One region of the Streptomyces sp. NPDC001922 genome, then DNA from elsewhere that is predicted to be linked to it. Evidence: riboswitches for the same ligand, from Rfam matches in the RefSeq annotation. Region 1 holds a riboswitch; each other region holds the start of a gene.

Region 1 (7,078 bases):
AAGCCGTTCTTGATCTCGATCACCAGGCGCAGCCCGTGCGCCCGGTCGGTGAGGTCCTTGACGTCCGCGATGCCCTGGAGCTTCTTCGAGCCGACCAGGTCCTTGATCTTGGAGATCACCTTCTCCGGACCCACCGTGAAGGGGAGTTCCGTGACGACCAGGCCCTTGCGCCGGGCGGTGACGTCCTCCACCGAGACCGTCGCGCGGATCTTGAAGCTGCCGCGGCCCGTCTCGTAGGCGTCGCGGATGCCGTTCAGCCCCACGATCCGGCCGCCGGTCGGCAGGTCCGGCCCCGGGACGTGCTTCATCAGCGTCTCGAGGTCGGCGCCCGGGTGCTTGATCAGGTGGCGGGCGGCAGCGATCACTTCGCCCAGGTTGTGCGGCGGCATGTTGGTCGCCATGCCGACCGCGATCCCGGACGCGCCGTTGACCAGCAGGTTCGGATAGGCGGCCGGCAGTGTGACCGGTTCCTGCTCCTGGCCGTCGTAGTTCGGCGCGAAGTCGACGGTGTCCTCGTCGATCGACTCGGTCATCAGGGAGGTCGCCGAGGCCATCCGGCACTCGGTGTAACGCATCGCGGCCGGTGGGTCGTCGTTCCCCAGCGAACCGAAGTTGCCGTGCCCGTCGACCAGCGGCAGCCGCATCGAGAACGACTGCGCCATGCGCACCAGGGCGTCGTAGATCGACGCGTCGCCGTGCGGGTGGAGCTTACCCATCACCTCGCCGACGACCCGCGCGCACTTCACGTACCCGCGCTCCGGGCGCAGGCCCATCTCGTTCATCTGGTAGACGATGCGCCGGTGCACGGGCTTCATCCCGTCGCGGGCGTCGGGGAGCGCGCGCGAGTAGATGACCGAGTAGGCGTACTCCAGGAAGGAGCCCTGCATCTCGTCCACGACGTCGATGTCGAGGATGCGCTCCTCGAAGTCGTCGGGCGGCGGGGTCTTCGTACTGCGGCGGGCCATCTCGGCTGCTGCTCCTTAGAACTGCCTGAGCGGGTGCTGACGCGGACCATTGTGGACCCCGCGACCGACAGCGCGTTCCGCGACCCGGCCGGGGCGCGGCGGCTCCCGGCCCGCTGCGGGGGCGTGCGCCCCGGCGGGCCGGCCGGAGAACCGAGCGCGTCACGGCGCCGGCCGGTGCACCGTACGTTGGACACCAGGAATGGAACATCAGCGTCCGGTTACCCGACACGCGCCGATCGCGGAAGCGTAGCGGCCCGGCCGTCCGGGAACTTCGCCAGGCGTCACCCCGCTTGCATACAGTGGCAGCATTTCTCCCCCCAGCGATCGAAGGGACGTACATGCCGATGGGTCACACGGCCACGCAACAGGCCGGCTCCGGCGGCCTGACAGCGACCGAGCACCGACTGGCCAACGGCCTGCGGGTGGTGCTCTCCGAGGACCACCTCACCCCGGTCGCCGCGGTGTGCCTCTGGTACGACGTCGGGTCGCGCCACGAGGTCAAGGGCCGTACGGGTCTGGCTCACCTCTTCGAGCACCTGATGTTCCAGGGCTCGTCGAGCGTCCCGGGCAACGGCCACTTCGAGCTGGTGCAGGGCGCCGGCGGCTCCCTGAACGGCACCACCAGCTTCGAGCGGACCAACTACTTCGAGACCATGCCCGCCCACCAGCTGGAGCTCGCGCTCTGGCTGGAGGCCGACCGCATGGGCAGCCTGCTCACCGCGCTGGACGAGGAGAGCATGGAGAACCAGCGCGACGTCGTCAAGAACGAGCGGCGCCAGCGCTACGACAACGTCCCGTACGGCACCGCCTTCGAGAAGCTGACCGCGATGGTCTACCCCGAGGGCCACCCGTACCACCACACCCCGATCGGCTCGATGGCCGACCTGGACGCCGCCTCGCTGGAGGACGCGCGGAACTTCTTCCGCACGTACTACGCGCCGAACAACGCGGTGCTCTCCGTCGTCGGCGACATCGACCCCGAGCAGACGCTCGCCTGGATCGAGAAGTACTTCGGCACCATCCCCGGCCACGACGGCAAGCAGCCGCCGCGCGACGGTTCGCTGCCCGACGTGCTCGGCGGGCAGCTGCGCGAGGTCGTCCAGGAGGAGGTGCCCGCCCGCGCCCTGATGGCCGCCTACCGGCTGCCGCACGACGGGACCCGGGAGGCCGACGCCGCCGACCTGGCGCTGACCGTGCTCGGCGGCGGCGAGTCCTCGCGGCTGCACAACCGGCTGGTCCGCCGCGACCGCACGGCCGTCGCCGCGGGCTTCGGCCTGCTCCGGCTCGCCGGTGCGCCCTCGCTCGGCTGGCTGGACGTGAAGACCTCCGGCGGCGTCGAGGTGCCGGTCATCGAGGCCGCCGTCGACGAGGAACTCGCCCGCTTCGCCGCGGAGGGGCCGACGCCCGAGGAGATGGAGCGCGCCCAGGCCCAGCTGGAGCGCGAGTGGCTGGACCAGCTCGCCACCGTCGGCGGCCGCGCCGACCAGCTGTGCCGCTACGCCGTGCTGTTCGGAGACCCGCAGCTGGCGCTGACCGCCGTCCAGCGGGTCCTGGACATCACCGCCGAGGAGGTGCAGGCCGTGGCCGCCGCCCGGCTGCGCCCGGACAACCGCGCGGTCCTCGTCTACGAGCCGACCGCCCCCGCCGACGACGACACCGCCGCCGACGACACCGCAGACCAGGAGGCGGACCGGTGACCGACGCCACCATGACCTTCCACCCCCAGCCGCAGGGCGGCATCGCCAAGCCGTGGGCCTTCCCGGCCCCCGAGCGCGCCACCCTGCCCAACGGCCTCACCGTGCTGCACTGCCACCGGCCCGGCCAGCAGGTGGTGGCCGTCGACATCAACCTCGACGCCCCGCTGGACGCCGAGCCCGAGGGGCTGGACGGGGTCGCCACGATCATGGCCCGGGCCCTGTCCGAGGGCACCGACAAGCACACGGCCGAGGAGTTCGCCGCCGAGCTGGAGCGCTGCGGCGCCACGCTCGACGCGCACGCCGACCACCCCGGCGTCCGGGTCTCCCTGGAGGTCCCCGCCTCCCGGCTGGCCAAGGCGCTCGGGCTGCTCGCCGACGCGCTGCGCGCCCCGGCGTTCCCCGACGGCGAGGTCGAGCGGCTCGTCGCCAACCGGCTGGACGAGATCCCGCACGAGCAGGCCAACCCGGCCCGCCGCGCCGCCAAGGAGCTCTCCAAGGAGCTCTTCCCGGCCTCGTCCCGGATGTCCCGCCCCCGGCAGGGCACCGAGGAGACCGTCGCACGCATCGACGCCGCGGCCGTCCGGGCCTTCTACGAGGCCCACGTCCGGCCCGCCACCGCCACCGCGGTGGTCGTCGGCGACCTGGCCGGCACCGACCTCGCCGCGGTGCTCGGCGACACCCTGGGCGCCTGGACCGGCGGCCCCGCCGAGCTGCGCCCGGTACCGCCGGTGACCGCCGACGACACCGGCCGCGTGGTGATCGTGGACCGGCCCGGCGCCGTGCAGACCCAGCTGCTGATCGGCCGCATCGGCCCGGACCGGCACGACCGGGTGTGGTCGGCCCAGGTGCTCGGGATCTACTGCCTCGGCGGCACCCTCACCTCCCGGCTCGACCGGGTGCTGCGCGAGGAGAAGGGCTACACCTACGGCGTGCGGGCCTTCGGCCAGGTGCTGCGCTCCGGCCCCGACGGCACGGGCGCCTCGCTGCTGGCCATCAGCGGCTCGGTGGACACCGCCTCCACCGGCCCGGCGCTCGACGACGCCTGGAAGGTGCTGCGCACTCTCGCGGCCGAGGGCCTGACCGACGCCGAGCGGGACGTCGCCGTGCAGAACCTCGTCGGGGTCGCGCCGCTGAAGTACGAGACGGCCGCGGCCGTCGCCGGCACTCTCGCCGACCAGGTCGAGCAGCACCTGCCGGACGACTACCAGGCACAGCTCTACGCCCGGCTCGCCGAGACCGGCACCGTGGAGGCGACGGCGGCGGCCGTCAGCGCCTTCCCGGTGGACCGGCTGGTCACCGTGCTCGTGGGCGACGCCTCGCAGATCGAGGAGCCGGTGCGGGCGCTCGGCATCGGCGAGGTGAAGGTGGTCGGCGGCTGAGCCGACCCGGCCCGGAGGCGGTGAGCGGGGAGGGTGCGTGCCCAACCCGGCGGTCCGCCGGGCCCGTTGCGGCGACGCCGCCCCAAGGGGCTTGTCCCCGGGGCCGGCTGACGCCGCGTCGGTCCGTTCCGGCGGACCGTGACACGACAGCGAACCCCGGTGCCGGGTACGGCACCGGGGTTCGGTCGTATGCCCGTTTTGTAGGTGAGGGCGAGTGTTCTCCTGTGGTGTGTGCAACAAAGATCGGCATTTCTTTGGCGATTGAAAGATGTCCCGTTTAGCGTCGGTGCGGCTGTTCGGTCGGACACCGGCCGCACCCGCGGCACCGGACAGTCATCGCCGAGTCCCCGTACGGCGCGAGCCAGGGGAGCCGGGGACCCGTGCGCAGTCCCTGGGGTGAATCGGACGCCTCTCCGGAGGGGTCCGTAGGAGACCTTCCTGCTCCGAACCCGTCAGCTAACCCGGTAGGCGAGAAGGAAGGAAAGGAGCACGCCGCCCCATGGCGTTCACCCGTGCCACCGGGAAACACCGCCGTCCGAGCCGCATGGCCCGCTCCGGCGCGAACATCGCAGGCATAGCCGCGCTCACCGCCGCAGGCGCCGTCACCTCGGTCGCCACGCCCGCGCTCGCCGCGCCCGGGGAGACCCCGGCGCCCGAGGAGACCGGGCTGCGCCAGGCGATCGTCGCCGGGGACACCCTCGCCGACACGATCGACGCCCAGGCGGAGGCCCAGCAGGAGGCCGCCGACGCGGCCGCCGCCAAGGCCAAGGCCGAGGCCGAGGCGAAGAAGCGGGCCGCCGAGGCGCGGCGCGAGGCCGCCGCCAAGGCCGAGAAGGCGCGCGAGGCCAAGGAGCGGGCCGCCCGCGAGGCCGAGCGCAAGCGTCTCAACACCTTCGTCCTCCCCGTTGAGGGCAGCAGCGTCTCCACCGGCTATCAGGCCTCCGGCGGCGCCTGGTCCTCCGGCAGCCACACCGGCATCGACTTCCACGCGTCCACCGGCACCTCCGTCCACGCCGTCGGCGCGGGCGAGGTCGTCGAGGCGGGCTGGGGCGGCGCCTACGGCAACAACGTGGTGATCAAGATGAAGGACGGTACGTACACCCAGTACGGCCACCTGTCCTCCATCGGTGTCTCCGTGGGCGAGACGGTCACCCCGGGGAAGCAGATCGGCCTGTCCGGCAACACCGGCAACACCACGGGCCCGCACCTGCACTTCGAGGCCCGTACCTCTCCCGACTACGGCTCGGACATGGACCCGGTCGCCTACCTCCGGTCGCACGGCCTCAGCCTCTGAGGCCTCGGGCCGCCGCCGGGCCGCACGGCAACGCCGGTCCGGCACGTCCAGCGGAGTTCGCCGGTCCGGCCTGTCCGAAAGACAACGCCGGTCCGGCGGTACGCATCGGAAACGCCTCCGCATTGCCATAGAGTTCCTGAACGGGGCGGCGCCGAATTGTGCTTCGCCCTTCACCTTTCACAGGAGGTCGGGCGATGCGGGGGCGACGGTGAACGGCAATACGCTGCCGACGGCCGGCAAAGGAATTCCGGCGCACGCGGTGTGCCAGGCGATCCGGGACGACATCGTCTCCGGTGCGCACCCGCCCGGCAGCCGGCTCACCGAGGAGGTGCTGGCCCGCCGGTACGGCGTCTCCCGGGTGCCCGTGCGGGAGGCCCTGCGCACGCTGGAGTCCGAGGGGTTCGTGACCACGCGCCGGCACGCCGGTGCCTGTGTCGCCGAGCCCACCGCGCAGGAGGCGGCCGACCTCCTCGACATGCGGGTGCTGCTGGAACCGCTGGGCGCCGCCCGTGCCGCACAGCGCCGCACCGAGGCCCACCTCAAGGTGTTGCGCGGACTGGTCCGGCTGGGCCAGGAGCGGGCCCGCCGGGGGCACACCGCGGATCTGCGGCCGCTCGGCGACTGGTTCCACGAGACCCTCGCCCAGGCGTCCGGCAGCCCCAGCCTGGCCTCGCTGCTCACCCAGGTCCGCCGCAAGGTCACCTGGGTGTACGCGGCCCATCCGCCGGTCCGCAGGGCCGAGTCCTGGCAGGAGTACGGGGCGGTCACCGACGCGGTGGCGCGGCGTGACGCGGACCGGGCCCGCGCGCTGATGGCCGCGCACGCCGAACGTTCCCTGGCGGCCTACCGACTGCGCCGGCCCTTTCCGGTGAGAAATCCGAAACAACCCGTCAACACGCTGAGCGCGGGGAATTAACAGAATTCCGGTACCGGCGGGCGGGAATTCGGTCCGCGCATTCCCGTCGGACGGGAAGGGGAACGGGAATCGGGACGGGGACGGAAAAGGGCCGGGCCGCGGCGCCCCTCCGAGAGGTTCACCACGGCCCGGCCGTGCACGCATGTCCCCGGCGGTCCGCACAGTGGCGGCCCGCACGTCGGCGGTCTGCACGGTGTCCCTTCCCGCGGCGGCCGCGCGCCGGACACCCGCAGGGCCGCCCACCGGGGCGGACCTGGTGCAAGGACCCCTCAGACGGTCTCCGGGAGCTCCTCCAGCCCCTCGGCGACCAGCTTCGCCAGCCGGTCCAGAGCGGCCTCGGCACCGTCGGCCTCGGAGGAGAGGACGATCTCCTCGCCGCCCTGGGCACCCAGTCCCAGCACGGCCAGCATCGAAGCGGCGTTGACCGGGGTGCCCTCGGGCTTGGCGATCGTCACGGGGACGCCGGAGGCGTTCGCCGCGCGAACGAAGATCGAAGCAGGCCGGGCATGCAGGCCCTCGGCCCAGCCGACAGTGACGCGGCGCTCAACCATGGTGTTGCCCTTCGGGTCGTGGCGGTCTTCAGATGGGACAGTTGTCTAGACCAGACGCGGCCAGTCTCTCACGGCACTTCCGGTGCTCCCCGCGGCCCTGCGCCCGTAGGCTTGGGCCATGGAACTGCCGTCGGAGCACGCCTACCCGACCCACTGGGAAGCCGACGTCGTGCTGCGTGACGGCGGCACCGCCCAGATCCGGCCCATCACTCCCGATGACGCCCAGCGCCTGGTGAGCTTCTACGAGCAGGTCTCGGACGAGTCGAAGTACTACCG
Region 2 (7,078 bases), on a different contig from region 1:
AGCCGGCGCACCGCCGGTGCTGCTCTTCGCCGCGCCGGGCGCCGGGCGGGGGGCCGGGGCGGCCTGGGGTGCCGGGCCGCCGCGGGTGAGTCCCGCCTTGACCGAGCACACCGGCCAGGCACCGGGCCCCTGCCCGTCGAGCACCTTCTCGGCGACGGCGATCTGCTGCTCCCGGGTGGCGAGATCGGCCCGCGGGGCGTAGGCGGTGCCGCCGTACGCCTCCCAGGTGCTCTGGGTGAACTGCAGGCCGCCGTAGAAGCCGTTGCCGGAGTTGATGTGCCACTGGTGGGTGCTCTCGCAGGCCGCCACCCGCTCCCAGGTGTCGGCGGACGCCGCCTCGGCTCCGGAGACACCGACCAGCGGCAGGGCTATGCCGGCGCCGCCGGCGGTGACGGTGAGGGATGCCTGGGAGATCCGGTTGGGCTGGTAACGGCGATGGCGTCCACGTGCGGGCATAGAGCTGTTCCTCTCCTGCGCGGGCGCGCCGGGGGTGACGGGAGGCATTTCACGGCCACCAGAGTGTGCCAATTACTGAAGATCGATAGGGTGGTACGCATGAAAGGGCGTCACTTTCCTTCGGGAGCAATCCCGTTGCATCCGGGACGGCGCCCTGAGAATTGACGCGAAGAAACTCGTCCGGCTGTTGAAAATGGCCGGAACATGGCCGTCCGGGCGCAGAGAGCGAAGCGGAATGACGCCTACTGTGAGGTGCGTCACACATCATCAACACTGGCCCCGGACGCCTGAATTCTCCCTTTCCGCGCAACCGGACCCCCGACGGAGGCAGCACATGCCGGACCCCCTCCCTTCCACGGGCGAGCTCGCCCGGATGTACGGCCTGCGGCCGCTGCCGCTCGAAGGCGGCCTCTTCCACCGCACCTGGGCCGGACCGGAACAGCCCGACGGACACCCGGCGGGATCGGCCATCCTGCTGCTGCTCTCCGCCGAGGAGGGCCACTTCTCCGCGCTGCACCGGCTCCCGCGCGACGAGGTCTGGCACTTCCACCTCGGCGACCCGGTGGAACTGCTGCTCCTGGAGCCCGGCGGCGACTCCCGGGTGGAGGTCCTGGGCCCGGACATCCGCGCCGGGGCTCACCTCCAGTACGTGGTGCCCGGCGGCACCTGGATGGGGGCCCGGGTGCGCCCCGGGGGCGCCCGGACGCTGCTCGGCTGCACCATGGCGCCCGGCTTCTCCCCCGTCGACTACGAGGGCGGGGACGCGGACGAGCTGAGCGCCCGCTACCCGCTGCACGGGGAGCTCATCCGCACCCTGTCCCGCACCGCATGACCGGGCAGGGGCAACTGCCCGCGCTCGACGGGCTGGTGGCCGTGGTGACGGGTGCCGCGGGCACCGTGGGCGCGGGCATCGCCGGGGAGTTCGCGCGGGCCGGGGCGCAGGTCGTCGTCCACCACCACACCGGTGCCGAGCGCGCCCGGAACGTGGTGGAACGGATCACCGGCGAGGGCGGCACGGCATGGGCGGTGGCCGCCGACCTCAGCGACGAGACGGCCTGCGAACGGCTGATGGAGGCCGCGGCGGCACACTTCGGCCGGGTGGACGCGCTCGTCAACAACGCCGGGGTCCAGCCGGTCCAGGAGCTGGCGTCGATGACCGCCGCCGACTGGCGCGCCGTGATCGACACCAACCTCACCAGCGCGTTCTGCTGCACCCGGGCGGCCGCACAGGTGATGCGGCGGGCGGGCACGGGCGGCACGGTCACGCATGTCGCCTCGATCGAGGGGTCCTCCCCCACGCCGGGGCACGCGCACTACGCCGCGTCCAAGGCGGCCCTGATCCAGCACGCCCGGGCCGCCGCGGTGGAGTACGGCCCCTCCGGGATCCGCGTGAACACGGTCTCCCCCGGCCTGATCAGCCGCCCCGGCATCGAGGAGGCGTGGCCCGAGGGGGTGGAGCGCTACCGGACCGCGGCCCCGCTCGGGCGGATCGGCACTCCGGCCGACATCGGCCGCGCCTGTGTGTTCCTCGCGTCGTCGATGGCGGACTGGGTCACCGGCCACGACCTGGTGGTGGACGGCGGGGTGACGGCCCGGTCGCCCTGGTAGGGAGCGCGCCGGACACGGTCGTCCCGGTACGTCACCAGGCGAGCAGCCGGGGGTCCACCCGGGTGGCGGGCTCCGGCGCCGGGGGCTGCGCGGGCGCGGGGACCGTCCGCGCCGCGCGGCTCACGGTCCGGGGCGGCAGGGTGACGGTGCTGCCGGCGGCCTGGCGGAGCCAGCGGACGATGGTTCCGACGGCGTCCCCGTCCAGCTGAGCGAGATCGTGGATGACCCGCAGGTCGTCGGGGTGCGGCGGGACGGCGGCCCGGGTGAGTTCGGCGTGCAGCATGAGCCGCAGCCCGTCGGCCGGCGTCAGATGGCCGCCGATCCGGGCCGGATCCGGGGCGTCGGGCCGCGGGGGGAGCTCCATCGTGACTGCCGTCGGATCGGCCATGGTCGGTGCCTTCCTTCAATTCCCCATCGGTCAGGGGGAAATCATGGTCTCCCGTTCCGACGGCCGGTTTCTCCCTCCGGTTGCGGATCGGCCTCCGGGATCACCCGTCCGGCCGCATGGCGGGGCCGTTTCCCCGCCCCCCGGACCCCCTCACGGTCACGGCCTCGGCCCGCCCGGCCGGACGGGGGACGGCGAGGACGCGGACGGGCCGCGCCGAGGCGGCGCCCCCACGGACGAGGCGCCCGCCCCCGTGTCGCGGGGACGGGCGCCTCGGTCCGTCGGGTGAGGCCGGTCGGTCACCCCGGGCCTCGGTGCCACGCGCCGGGCCGGCGCGTGGGCTCAGATGCTGACGCCGTGCTCGCGCAGGTAGGCGACCGGGTCGATGTCCGAGCCGTAGTCCGGACCGGTGCGGACCTCGAAGTGGAGGTGCGGGCCGGAGGAGTTGCCGGTCGAGCCGGACAGGCCGATCTGCTGGCCGCCGGTGACCGACTGGCCGGCCGAGACGGACAGCGAGGACAGGTGGGCGTACTGGCTGTACTTGCCGTCGGCGTGGCGGATGACGACCTGGTTGCCGTAGGAACCGCCCCAGCCCGCGGAGACGACCTCGCCCGCACCGATGGCCTTCACCTTGGTGCCGGTGGGCACGGGGAAGTCGGTGCCGGTGTGGTAGCCGCTGGACCAGCTGGAACCGGACTGGTGGTACGGGGTGCCCACGGAGAGGTCGTCGACCGGGGCGGTGAAGCCGTCGGCGGACTTCTGCGCGGCGGCCTTGGCCGGGGCGGCCTGCTTCGGCTCGGCCTTCGCGGCGGGCTTCGGCGCGGCCTTGCGCTCGGCGGCCTGGTGGGCCTCGTGCTTGGGGGCGGGCCGCTCGGACTCGCGCTTCGGGGCGTCGTGCTTCGGAGCGCGCTGCTCCTTGCCGCCCAGGGTGAGCTTCTGGCCCGGGAGGATCAGGTCCGGGTCGCCGCCGACGACGTCGCGGTTGCTCTCGTAGACCCGGTGCCAGCCACCCTTGACGTCATGGGTCGTGGCGATCTTGTAGAGGGTGTCGCCGCGGACGACGGTGTACGAGCGGGTCCCGGCCTTGCGCTCGGCCGGCTTGCCCTGCTCACCCTGGGGCTTCGGGGCGGACTCGGCGGGGGCGACCTTCCCGCCGTCCGGGCTGATCTGCGGGTCGGCGCCACCCTGGGTCAGCCCGGCCTTGCCGGAGCAGACCGGCCAGGCACCGGGGCCCTGGCCGTCGAGGACCTTCTCGGCGATGGCGATCTGCTGGTCCTTGGTCGCCTGGTCGGCGCGCGCGGCGTAGTCGCCGCCACCGAAGGCCTGCCAGGTGTCGTTGGTGAACTGCAGGCCGCCGTAGAAGCCGTTACCGGTGTTGATGCTCCAGTTTCCGCCGCTCTCGCACTCCGCGACCTTGTCCCAGGTGTCGACGGAGGCGGCCTGCGCCGAGCCGACACCGATGAGCGGAAGAGCGATTCCGGCACCGCCGGCAGCGGCGATGAGAGAAGCTCGGGAAATACGGCCGGGGCTGTACCGGCGGTGACGTCCGCGTGCAGACATAGGGGTATTCCTCTCCTACGCCTGCGAGGTGAGCTGTCGGGTTCGGGCTGGAGTTGCCCGGCCGCGCCCTGAGCAGCGTCGTGCGCTGCGGCGCGTCTTCACCCCAAGCCGTTCCTCGCCTGTTGCGCGGTCCGGCACCTACCTGGTTCCCCCGCTCCTGCCGTGGTGCGTTGGTTGTTTCCTCTCCACCGGCGGCAGGACTCGGCGCTCCGACAGAGAGTGGCCCGCCCTCTCATGGGCAGGCAGCGGTAAAAGTAAGCGCACCGAATTCTTTCCGACAAGTGGCGAGTATTCCCCGGAATCACCTTTCGGTAGATCCACTCGGGACGACGTCACACTGAGCTCCGGATCTTGATCCGAGAGCGATTCGCATTACTACTGAACGACTCTCACGTTCGGCGGGCGGTAACCGAGTTGCCCGGATTCACGCATTTCGCGTGTGCGACATCACACCCCGGAAATACCTCTGTGAAATAGGTCACGACGAAGCCAAATGTCCAATTTTGAAATGCAATTCAGCCTTATAGATAGAAAGCGGCATTGATGACCATTTGGAGCATACGCCCCACCGCCTGACGTCCGCGCCCCGAACCGCTCCTCCAGCGGCACATATCCGGCGAAACGGATGATTCACTGCCGCGCTCACCGCGGTGGCAACCCCGTCGGGGGCCTCTGCCCCGGTTATCGTGTGGTCCTTGATCGCGGACGTGCGGAGTCAGTGTGCAGAGAGCGGAAGAGCTGATCGACACCTCGCCGCCGGTGCGGCACGCCTCCGGCGCGACCGCGCTGCTCCGGGGGCGCAACCGTTCCGCGACTCCCCTGATCGCCGCGGCCGCGGTCGCGGTGGCCATGGCGGCGGCGCTGGTCCTGGCCGGTGGAAGCCTGCTCGCCCACCCGGGCGTCCAGGCCTGGCGGACGGTCTCCGTGGCCATCGTGATCCAGGCCCTGCCGTTCCTGCTGCTGGGCACGGCCCTGTCCGGCGCCATCAACGCCTTTGTGCCCGCCGACGCGTTCAGCAGGCTGCTCCCGAGGAAGCCGGCGCTCGCCGTCCCCGTCGCCGGCGCCGCCGGGGTCGTGCTGCCGGGGTGCGAATGCGCCTCCGTACCGGTGGCCGGAAGCCTGATCCGGCGCGGCGTGGCCCCGGCCGCCGCCCTGACGTTCCTGCTCTCGGCCCCCGCCGTGAACCCCGTGGTGCTCACCGCCACGGCCGTGGCCTTCCCCGGGAACCCCGGCATGGTGGCCGCCCGGCTCGTCGCCTCGCTCCTCACCTCGGTGATCATGGGATGGCTGTGGATCCGGCTGGGCCGCGCGGAATGGCTGCGCCTGCCGGCCCGGGGCGGCGGCCACACGGCCGGGAACAGCCGGTGGGAGGAGTTCCGGCTGGGGTTCCAGCACGACTTCCTGCACGCGGGCGGTTTCCTGGTGGTGGGGGCGATGGCGGCAGCGACCTTCAACGTCGTGGTGCCGGGTTCGGTGCTGGACGCCTTCTCCGGATCGCCCTGGCTCTCCGTCCTCTTCCTCGCCGGGCTGGCGATCGTCCTCGCGGTCTGCTCGGAGGCGGACGCCTTCGTCGCCGCGTCGCTGACCGGCTTCTCCCCGACGGCCCGGCTGGCCTTCATGGTGGTCGGGCCGATGGTCGACCTCAAGCTCATCGCGCTGCAGTCGGGCACCTTCGGCCGGGCCTTCGCCGTCCGGTTCTCCTCGGCCACGGCCCTCGTCGCCGTCGGATGCAGCGCACTGATCGGCTGGTGGCTGCTGTGAAGCGGAACATCCAGGTGCTGCTGCTCCTGCTGTCGGGCGCCGGGCTCCTGCACATCGCGCTCTTCAGCGACATGTACCTCCGCTACGTGAAGGAGGGCCTGCGCGTCCCGCTGATCCTCTCCGGTGTCCTGCTGGTGGCGCTCGGTCTGGTGGGGGCGGCGCGGGACGGCTTCCCGTTCGCCGGTCCGGACACCGGCGGCGACGAGCACTTCGAGGAGGAGGAGAACGCGGACGCCACGGACCACGGCCACGACCACCGCCGCGGACCGCGGGTCGCCTGGCTGCTGTTCCTCCCGGCCCTCACCCTGCTGTTCTTCACCCCGCCCGCGCTCGGCTCCTACACGGCCGCCCGGGAGCGCGACCCGGCCGCCGAGGAGCAGCAGCGCTTCCCCGCGCTGCCGCGCACCTCCCCGGTGCCGCTGGCCCTGTCGGACTTCCAGGCCCGGGCCCGCCAGGACACGGCGCGCAGCCTGGAGGACCGCCGGGTCCGGCTGACCGGCTTCGTCACCCCCGGCAAGGGCGGGGTCTGGTACCTCACCCGGCTCGTCCTGAGCTGCTGCGCCGCGGACTCCCGGTCCGTGAAGGTCGAGATGCGCGGCCTGCCCGAGCCGCCGGCCGACTCCTGGGTGAGCGTGACGGGCACCTGGCGCCCCTCCGGCACCCCGGGCACACCGTCGGCCCGGGCGGCCCTCGACGCGGACGACGTGGAGCACATCGCGCAGCCGGCCAACCCGTACATGGACTCCGTGCCCCGCCTCTGAACCCCGGCCCCCGCCACCGGGGCCACCGTGCCCGGCACCGGCACCGGCACCGGCACCGGCACGGTGGCCTCCGCAGCGGGCTCCCGCCGCGAACCGTCAGCGGATGGGAAGGCCGGAGAGCGTACGGGCGATCACCAGGCGCTGGATCTCGCTGGTCCCCTCGAAGATCGTGTAGATGGCGGCGTCCCGGTGCATCCGCTCGACCGGGTACTCCCGGGTGAAGCCGTTGCCCCCGAAGATCTGGATCGCCTGGGCGGTGACCTCCTTGGCGGTCTCGCTGGCGAACAGCTTGGACATCGACCCCTCCGCGGAGGTGAACGCCTTGCCCGTGGTCGCCATCCAGGAGGCCCGCCACACCAGCAGCCGGGCCGCGTCGATCCGGGTGCGCATGTCGGCGAGCTGGAAGGCGACGCCCTGGTTGTCGATGATCGGCCGGCCGAACTGGGTGCGGGTCCGGGCGTACTCCAGGGCCTCCTCGTAGGCGGCCCGGGCGGTGCCCACGGCCATGGCCCCGACCGCGGGGCGGGACGCCTCGAAGGTGGCCATG
Region 3 (7,078 bases), on a different contig from region 1:
CGGCCATCCAGTTGCCGAGGACCGTCTCTGACTCGCCGCCGGCATGGCCCGGCACCCAGGCCGAGTAGGCGTCGGCCGTGTCCACGAAGTTGCCGCCGGCCGCGGTGTACGCGTCGAGAACGGCGAAGGACTCCGCCTCGTCCGCGGTCCAGCCGAAGACATTGCCGCCGAGGCAGAGCGGGGAGACGGTCAGGTCGCCGAGGGACTTGCGCTGATCAGCCATATCAGGCGTGAACGGCGGGACGGTGGGGCCTATTCCGTCGCCAACCGCGGTACGGGGGAGGCTGTTGTCGTTCCGCGGGCGGCTGCGCCGGGGCGCCGCGGACAGGCCGACAGCCCTGGTGTCGGGGGGACGTCACCAGGGCTGTCGGAGGATGCGGCGGCGGGCGCCGGTGGCGGGAGCGGCCGTCAGATGGAGAGGCCGCGGTCCCGCAGCCAGGAGGCCGGGTCGATCGGGGAGCCGCCGTCGGGACGGACCTCGAGGTGGAGGTGGGGACCGGTGACGTTGCCGGTGGCGCCGACGCGGCCGATGGTCTCGCCCGTGGTCACCTTGCCGGAGGTCTTCGTCATCGAGGAGAGGTGGCAGTACCAGACCTCGGTGCCGTCGTCGAGGGTGAGCACGATCCGGTAGCCGTACGCCCCGGCCCAGCCGGCCTGGGTGATGGTGCCGCCGTGGACCGCCTTGGCGGGGGTGCCGGTGGGGGCCGCGAAGTCCTGGCCGGTGTGGTCGTTGGACCAGAGGTCGCCGGCCTGCCCGAAGCTGGAGGTGAGGGTGTAGGAGGAGACCGGGACGGTGAACTCCTTGGCGAGCTTCGCCACCCGCTCGGCCTCGGCCTTCTTGCGTGCCGCTTCCTCCGCGGCCTTCTTCTTCGCGGCGGCGGCCGCGGCCTGCTTCCGCTCGGCCTGCTCGGCCTGCTCGGCGGCCTTCTCCGCGGCGGCCTTCTCCGCGGCCGCGCGCTCGGCCTTCTCGGCGGCGGTCTGCTGCTGCTCGGCCTGGCGCATGATGCGGGCGCGCAGCGCCTCGCCCGCGCCGGTGCCGTCGGCGGCCTCCTCCTCGGTGAGCCCGGCGTCGCTCAGCGGGGAGGCGGAGGCGACGGCGACCGGGGCCTGGTCCGCGTCGTCCGCGACCAGGGAGCCGATGCCGGGCAGGGAGGCGGCGTCGGGAAGCTTCTCCGAGACGTGGGAGAGGTCCGGCATGGAGATGGAGACCGGCGGCTTCTCCTGCGCACTGGCCATGCCGCCCGCGCCGACGGCGGCGAAGACGCCCACGCCGAGAACGGCGCCACTGCGGGCCATGCCGCCACCGCGCTGCTTGACGACGCGGTGCCGGCCGCGTATCGGGGCGACGGATTCCTCGGTCGGGTTCCAGTCACCCGCTGCGGCCGGGGGTTCCTCACCGAATCCGGGATCGAAACTCTGGGGTGTGTACGGGGATTCGGGGGCAGGCCTGTTGGACGCCACGCGGGCGCACTCCTTTCCTTCCTTCTCGCCTACCGGGTTAGCTGACGGGTTCGGAGCAGGAAGGTCTCCTACGGACCCCTCTGGGAGAGACGCCCGATTCACCCCAAGGTGTTGGTTCCCCGGTTCCCTGGGTGCAGGTGGTGCTGGTGTGTCCGGTGGTGCAGGCCCTGCGGGGTGGTGCTGTGTGTGCGGGATTCGGCGATGGCGCACGGTGCCGTCTCTTGTGACGGCTGGGACGACCGCGCTGCGTTATCGAACGTTAATAGGGCCGGGGCTGGATTCCAAGCGGTTCTCGTTGATCGTTAACAGATTGAGGCGGGAGCAATCCGGACATGTGCCGCCCAACAGGGGCGAGTTGATCCACTCCGCGAAACACGTTCCGGCTGATCGTGCGTCACTTGTTATGCGAAGTGATGCATTCCGGTCACGGACCGTAGGGTGCCGGGGCGGCGGCCCGGCCCTCGCCCGCGCCGCGGGTCAGCCCCACGGTCCGCCGGCGCTCCGGCTGCCGCCGCCCCGGCCGGCTGACCGCCAGCAGCGCCATGTCGTCCGCCGGCTCACCCCCGGTGTGCCGGGCCACGTCCTCGACGAGCGCGTCGAGGAGGGCGTCGGGCCCGGAGAACAGCCGGCCGTCGAGCCGCTGCGCCGGGTCGTAGAAGACGCCCTTCTCGTCCCGGGCCTCGGTCACGCCGTCGGTGAACAGCAGCAGGGTCGACCCGCGCGGGAAGTCGAAGGTGTCGATCTGCTCCGGCCAGGCCCCCAGATCCCCCATCCCGAGCGGGAGCGAGGCCACCCGCGGCTCGACCCCGCACACCGAGCCGTCGGCGGAGAGCAGCAGCGGCGCCGGGTGGCCGCGGTTGAGGACGCGCAGCGTGCCCTCGGGCGGCACCCCGTCGGTGGCGGAGGGGCGCGCGGCGCCCACCTCCGCCAGCACCGCGGTGGTGAAGCCCTCGAACCGGTCCAGGTCCTCGCCGCGCGCCTCGCGGGCCAGCGCCCGTTCGAGCCGGGCGGCGACCTCCACCAGATCCGGTTCCTCCTCCGCCGCCTCCCGGAAGGCGCCGATGACCACGGCGACCGCCGCGACGGCCCCCAGCCCCTTCCCCCGGACGTCGCCCACGATCAGGCGGACCCCGTGCGGGGTCTGCTGCACCGCGTAGAGGTCGCCGCCGATCCGGGCGTCGGCCAGCGCCGCCTCGTACCGGGCGGCGACCTGGAAGCCGCCGATGCGCTCGTCGGGCGTCGGCAGGACGGCGAGCTGGACCGCCTCGGCGATGCTGCGGGCCGACGCCAGCTGCCGGTCCCCGCGCCGCACCACCCGGTTGATGAACAGTGCGAGCAGGGCGACGGTCAGCACGGTGACCAGCTCGGTCACCGACTCGATGGCGCCCGCGTCGCCGTTGTAGAGGTGCAGGGCGACGACCGCTCCCCCGGCGGCGACCCCCGCCGCGGCCGTGGCCCGCAGCGAGAAGAACGGAGCGGCCACCAGCGGCGCGGCCGAGAAGAAGGGGGAGCCGGTGAACCGGGCCGGGGTCGAGAGGTCGAAGGTCAGCCCGCCGATGATCAGCAGCGCGGGCATCCAGCGGGCGATCAGGGACCGGCCTGCGAGGCGGTCGTCGTCGCGCCCGCGCTGGGCCCGAGCCCTGCCGCGGAGCCCGCGGCCCGTGCGGCCAGATCCCCCGACTCGCATCCCCACCTCGTGTCTCCTACCGTCCATGCGCGGCGCGGGAGCGGTACGGCACCGCCCCCTCAGGCTCACCGGTGACCGGCCGGACGGCGAATCGGCGTACGCCAGGTGATGGGCACCGGGCCACCCACACCCCATCCGTTATATCCGGTATGCCTGAAGAGCCCATTATTCCGCCTTTGGGGTTAGCGTCGTAAGTATGAAGAGCGCAGTACGCCGCACGGCCTGCTGGCCGGTGCTGGCGCTGTTGGCCGCCGCTCTGGTGCTGGTGGCCGTGATGGCTCCCGGCGCGCGGGCCGCGGACGGACTGGACAGCGCCGCCGCGGCCCTGAAACAGGGCCCCGTCTACGTCGACCCCCGGGCCGCGTCCCAGCTGCCTCCCGCGGACGCCAATGCCCTGGCGGACAAGATCAAGAAGGCGGACAAGCCGGTCTTCGTCGCCGTGCTCCCCGCCACCTCCGAGTTCCCCTCGTCGACCCTGCTGCAGGACCTGCGGACCAAGACCGGCATCACCGGTGTCTACGCGGTCGCGCTGGGCGACCGGTTCGACGCCGGCGCCGACTCCTCTGTGATGTCGCGCAACACGGTCGACAACCTCACCGGCGCCGCGGCCCGCTCCGGCGACGGCAACGTCAAGGCCACGGTCACCGGCTTCGTCGACCAGGCCATCGAGCAGGCGAACGGCCACGCCCCCGACTCGTGGAGCGGCGGCTCGAACACCGACACGGGCACCTCGACCGGCTACAACAAGGTCGGCGGCGCGGGCCTGGCGGTCACGTTCGGCATCCTCCTCGCGGTCGCCGGCACCACCGTGTTCCTGGTGTCCCGCCGCGGGAAGAAGCGCCGGGCCGAGCGGGAGCGGGTGCAGCTGGCCACGCTCCGTCCGGTGGTCGACGAGGACATCACCGCGTTCGGCGAGGAGCTCGAACGGATCGACTTCGACCCGTCCGCCCCGGCGACGGACGACGCGATGCGCGAGGACTACGCCCGCGCGCTGGACTGCTACGACCGGGCGAAGCGCGCGATGGACGGCGCCCGGCGGCCGGACGACGTCCGGGGCGTGACCCAGGCGCTGGACGACGGGCGGTTCGCGCTGACCACGCTGGAGGCCCGACGGGACGGGCAGCCGCTCCCGGACCGCCGTCCCCCGTGCTTCTTCGATCCGCGCCACGGCCCCTCGGTCCAGGACGTGCAGTGGGCGCCCGAGGGCGCGGGCGAGCGGAGCGTGCCGGTGTGCGCCGCGGACGCCGCCCGCATCGCGGACGGCGAGGAGCCGATGGGCCGCACCGTGGACACCCCCTCCGGCCGGCGGCCGTACTGGGAGGCCGGGCCGCTCTACAGCCCGTGGGCCTACGGCTACTTCGGCGGCGGCATCCTCCCCGGGCTGCTGGTGGGCACGCTGCTGGGCAGCATGCTCAATGCGCCGTACGCGTACGGGGCGGACGGCCTCGGGGACGGCTGGAGCGGCGGCGACTACTCCGGAGGCGACTTCAACTCGGGCGACTTCGGCGGCGGGGACGGCGGAGGCTTCGGCGGCTTCGGGGGCGGCGATTTCGGTGGCGGAGGGTTCTGAGGGCGTCGTGCGAGGTCCGGTGCCGCCGAGGCTGAACGGCGGGACGGGCTGAGCGCGTCCCGCGTCCGCGACCTGACCGGCTCCTCAGCGGCTCATTCCGTCGGAAGCGGCGCGCCGCAGGCCTCGCAGCGCACCGCACCGGCCCGCTCGTTCATCCGCCCGCACTCGGTGCAGACCCGGTGCAGCAGACAGGCGGCTTCCCCGCCCTCGTCCGAGGCGGCCGGCTGCGGCCGCTCCGGCTGCTCCGGCCCGGGCCCGATCCCCGCCCGCGCCTCGTCGTCCATGGCTGCCATGGAGCCATGAAACGGCACCCGGGCGGGGGGCGGCAACGGCCGCGGGCGCCCCGGTGGGCGCGGTGGAAGCCGGGCCGGGCGGGGGCGTCCGGGGTCCGGGCCGGGCAACGGGCGAACGGAGGCCGGGCAGGGTCCGGGCCGGGCCTGTGCGTACAGCGGGACACCGGGCAGGGACAAGCCTGCGGAAGCCATCCGCCGACCGCCCGGCGCCCGGCGCCGCCGACCGCGCGGGCCGGTCGGCCCACCGGGGCGCCGCCGTACGCGCCTCTCGGCCGGCCCACCGGGGCGCCGCCGGTCAGCCGCCCACCGGAACCGCCGACGCCAGCCGGACGGGAAGGCTCCGGTGGCCGTTGGAGATGAACGACTCCACCGGCTCCAGGTCATCCGCCGGGACGGCCAGCGCCAGATCCGGGAAGCGGGAGAAGAGGGCGGGCAGCGCGATCTCCGCCTCCAGGCGGGCCAGCGGCGCCCCCAGGCAGTGGTGTGCGCCGTACCCGAAGGCGAGGTGCTCCTTGTCCGCCCGGGTGACGTCGAAGCGGTCGGCGTCCGCGCCGTGCGAGGCGGGGTTGCGCCCCGCCGCGGCGTAGGCGGCGAGGATCGCGTCCCCCTTGCGGACGGTCACCCCGCCGGCGTCGATGTCCTCGACGGCGTACCGCAGCGGCAGGCTCGCCACCGGGGCCTCGGCGCGCATCGTCTCCTCGATCACATCACTCCAGCTCGCGCCGCCCGCGCGGACCAGGGCGAGCTGGTCGGGACGGGTGAGCAGCGCGTGGATCGCGTTGTCGAGCAGGTTGACGGTGGTCTCGTGACCGGCGCTGATCATCAGCAGCAGGGTGTCGACGAGCTCGGCCTCGGTCAGCCGCGAGCCGTCCTCCTCCCGCGCCGCGATCAGCACGCTGGTCAGGTCGTCGCCCGGCTCCTTCCGCTTGACCGCCACGAGCCCGGCGAGGACGGTGCGCACGCTCTGGAAGGTCGCCGCCGCCTCCTCCGCCGTCGCCGCGGTGTTGAAGATGCTGTCCACCAGGCGCCGGAGCTCCGTACGCATCACCGGATCGGAGACGCCGAAGAGCTCGGAGATCACCTGGATCGGTATCGGATAGCAGTACGCCTCGCGCAGGTCGACGGTGTCTCCCGGGCGGGTGGCGGCGAGGCCGTCGAGCAGCTCGGCGGTCATCGCCTCGATCCTGGGGCGCAGGGCGGCGGTGCGGCGCGCGGTGAAGGCGGCGGAGACCAGCTTCCGGAGCCGCCGGTGTTCGGCCCCGTAGGCGGTGAACATGTTCGTCACCGCGACCCAGGTGAACAGCGGCCACTCGGGGGTGATCTCCCCGTTGATCCACAGCGGCCAGTGGCGGCGCGGATCCTTCGAGACCCGCGGGTCGGTCAGCAGCTCCTTGAGGACGCTGTGCTCGCTCACCGCCCATGCCCGGATCCCGCCGGGGAGCTCCACCGGGGCCACCGGCCCCTGTTCCCGGATCCTGGCCGCCTCGCCGTGGATGTCACGGCCGGAGGGATCGATGACGACGGGGCACGACTGGTGCTGCATCCGGTCTCCAGGGGGTGTCTCCGGCCTGCTCCCCGAGCCCGGGTCCCGTACGGAGGCGGGACGGCACGGAGCGGTACGGGCTGAGGAGGCGGGCTCGGGCAGGGGCGGTACGAACGGGGGCGGGCACCGTGGGCGCGAACCCAGGGGATCCCCAACTGCCTTACCCAGAACACCAGTTCTCTATCCGGAGCTTGATCCGCCGGAACCACTCGCCGGAAGTATCCGGCCGACCCGCGCCCTCGGATCCGGCCCCGTCGGGTGTGTCCCGCCGGACGGTCCCATCGGCCTGCCCCTGGGGGGCGAAAATCCGTCGGAAGGCTCTCGCACGCGGCGCCATGTGTTCCCCGGCGCCGACGGGGCTTTGCCTCCACCTACCCCGATACGGCCTCGTCGCTCGCTGTTGCCGCAACCGAGGGCCGCTCGCAACGCACCCGGCCCTCGGCCGCGCCCGGGGGCCCGACGACCCGAGAACCACGATGAGACATCCGAACCGGTGACAACTGAGGGGTGGCCACGTCGCCGCC

What was found. A riboswitch is a leader RNA that binds a small molecule or an ion and turns the genes downstream of it on or off. The one in region 1 is predicted to bind cyclic di-AMP.
Region 2: another riboswitch for cyclic di-AMP. It lies ahead of ACFYYR_RS15535 (transglycosylase family protein); the one in region 1 lies ahead of ACFYYR_RS22985 (M23 family metallopeptidase).
Region 3: another riboswitch for cyclic di-AMP. It lies ahead of ACFYYR_RS19340 (M23 family metallopeptidase); the one in region 1 lies ahead of ACFYYR_RS22985 (M23 family metallopeptidase).

The regions. Positions count from the first base shown of each region.
Region 1 covers NZ_JBIASV010000012.1:111,617-118,694, forward strand. Annotated here, with positions in the region: gene ACFYYR_RS22970 (DNA topoisomerase (ATP-hydrolyzing) subunit A) at 1-965, opposite strand, end outside; gene ACFYYR_RS22975 (M16 family metallopeptidase) at 1,304-2,662, shown strand; gene ACFYYR_RS22980 (M16 family metallopeptidase) at 2,674-4,041, shown strand; cyclic di-AMP (ydaO/yuaA leader) riboswitch at 4,369-4,527, shown strand; gene ACFYYR_RS22985 (M23 family metallopeptidase) at 4,541-5,335, shown strand; gene ACFYYR_RS22990 (GntR family transcriptional regulator) at 5,544-6,251, shown strand; gene ACFYYR_RS22995 (HPr family phosphocarrier protein) at 6,521-6,802, opposite strand; gene ACFYYR_RS23000 (GNAT family N-acetyltransferase) at 6,921-7,078, shown strand, end outside.
Region 2 covers NZ_JBIASV010000007.1:361,152-368,229, reverse strand. Annotated here, with positions in the region: gene ACFYYR_RS15555 (transglycosylase family protein) at 1-456, opposite strand, end outside; gene ACFYYR_RS15550 (cupin domain-containing protein) at 791-1,288, shown strand; gene ACFYYR_RS15545 (SDR family NAD(P)-dependent oxidoreductase) at 1,285-2,064, shown strand; gene ACFYYR_RS15540 (hypothetical protein) at 2,096-2,452, opposite strand; gene ACFYYR_RS15535 (transglycosylase family protein) at 2,792-4,009, opposite strand; cyclic di-AMP (ydaO/yuaA leader) riboswitch at 4,015-4,156, opposite strand; gene ACFYYR_RS15530 (permease) at 4,859-5,770, shown strand; gene ACFYYR_RS15525 (TIGR03943 family putative permease subunit) at 5,767-6,531, shown strand; gene ACFYYR_RS15520 (acyl-CoA dehydrogenase family protein) at 6,628-7,078, opposite strand, start outside.
Region 3 covers NZ_JBIASV010000009.1:378,260-385,337, reverse strand. Annotated here, with positions in the region: gene ACFYYR_RS19345 (aldo/keto reductase) at 1-223, opposite strand, end outside; gene ACFYYR_RS19340 (M23 family metallopeptidase) at 409-1,461, opposite strand; cyclic di-AMP (ydaO/yuaA leader) riboswitch at 1,473-1,614, opposite strand; gene ACFYYR_RS19335 (PP2C family protein-serine/threonine phosphatase) at 1,886-3,148, opposite strand; gene ACFYYR_RS19330 (hypothetical protein) at 3,345-4,718, shown strand; gene ACFYYR_RS19325 (hypothetical protein) at 4,811-5,011, opposite strand; gene ACFYYR_RS19320 (cytochrome P450) at 5,307-6,554, opposite strand; gene ACFYYR_RS19315 (DNA-binding response regulator) at 6,926-7,078, opposite strand, start outside.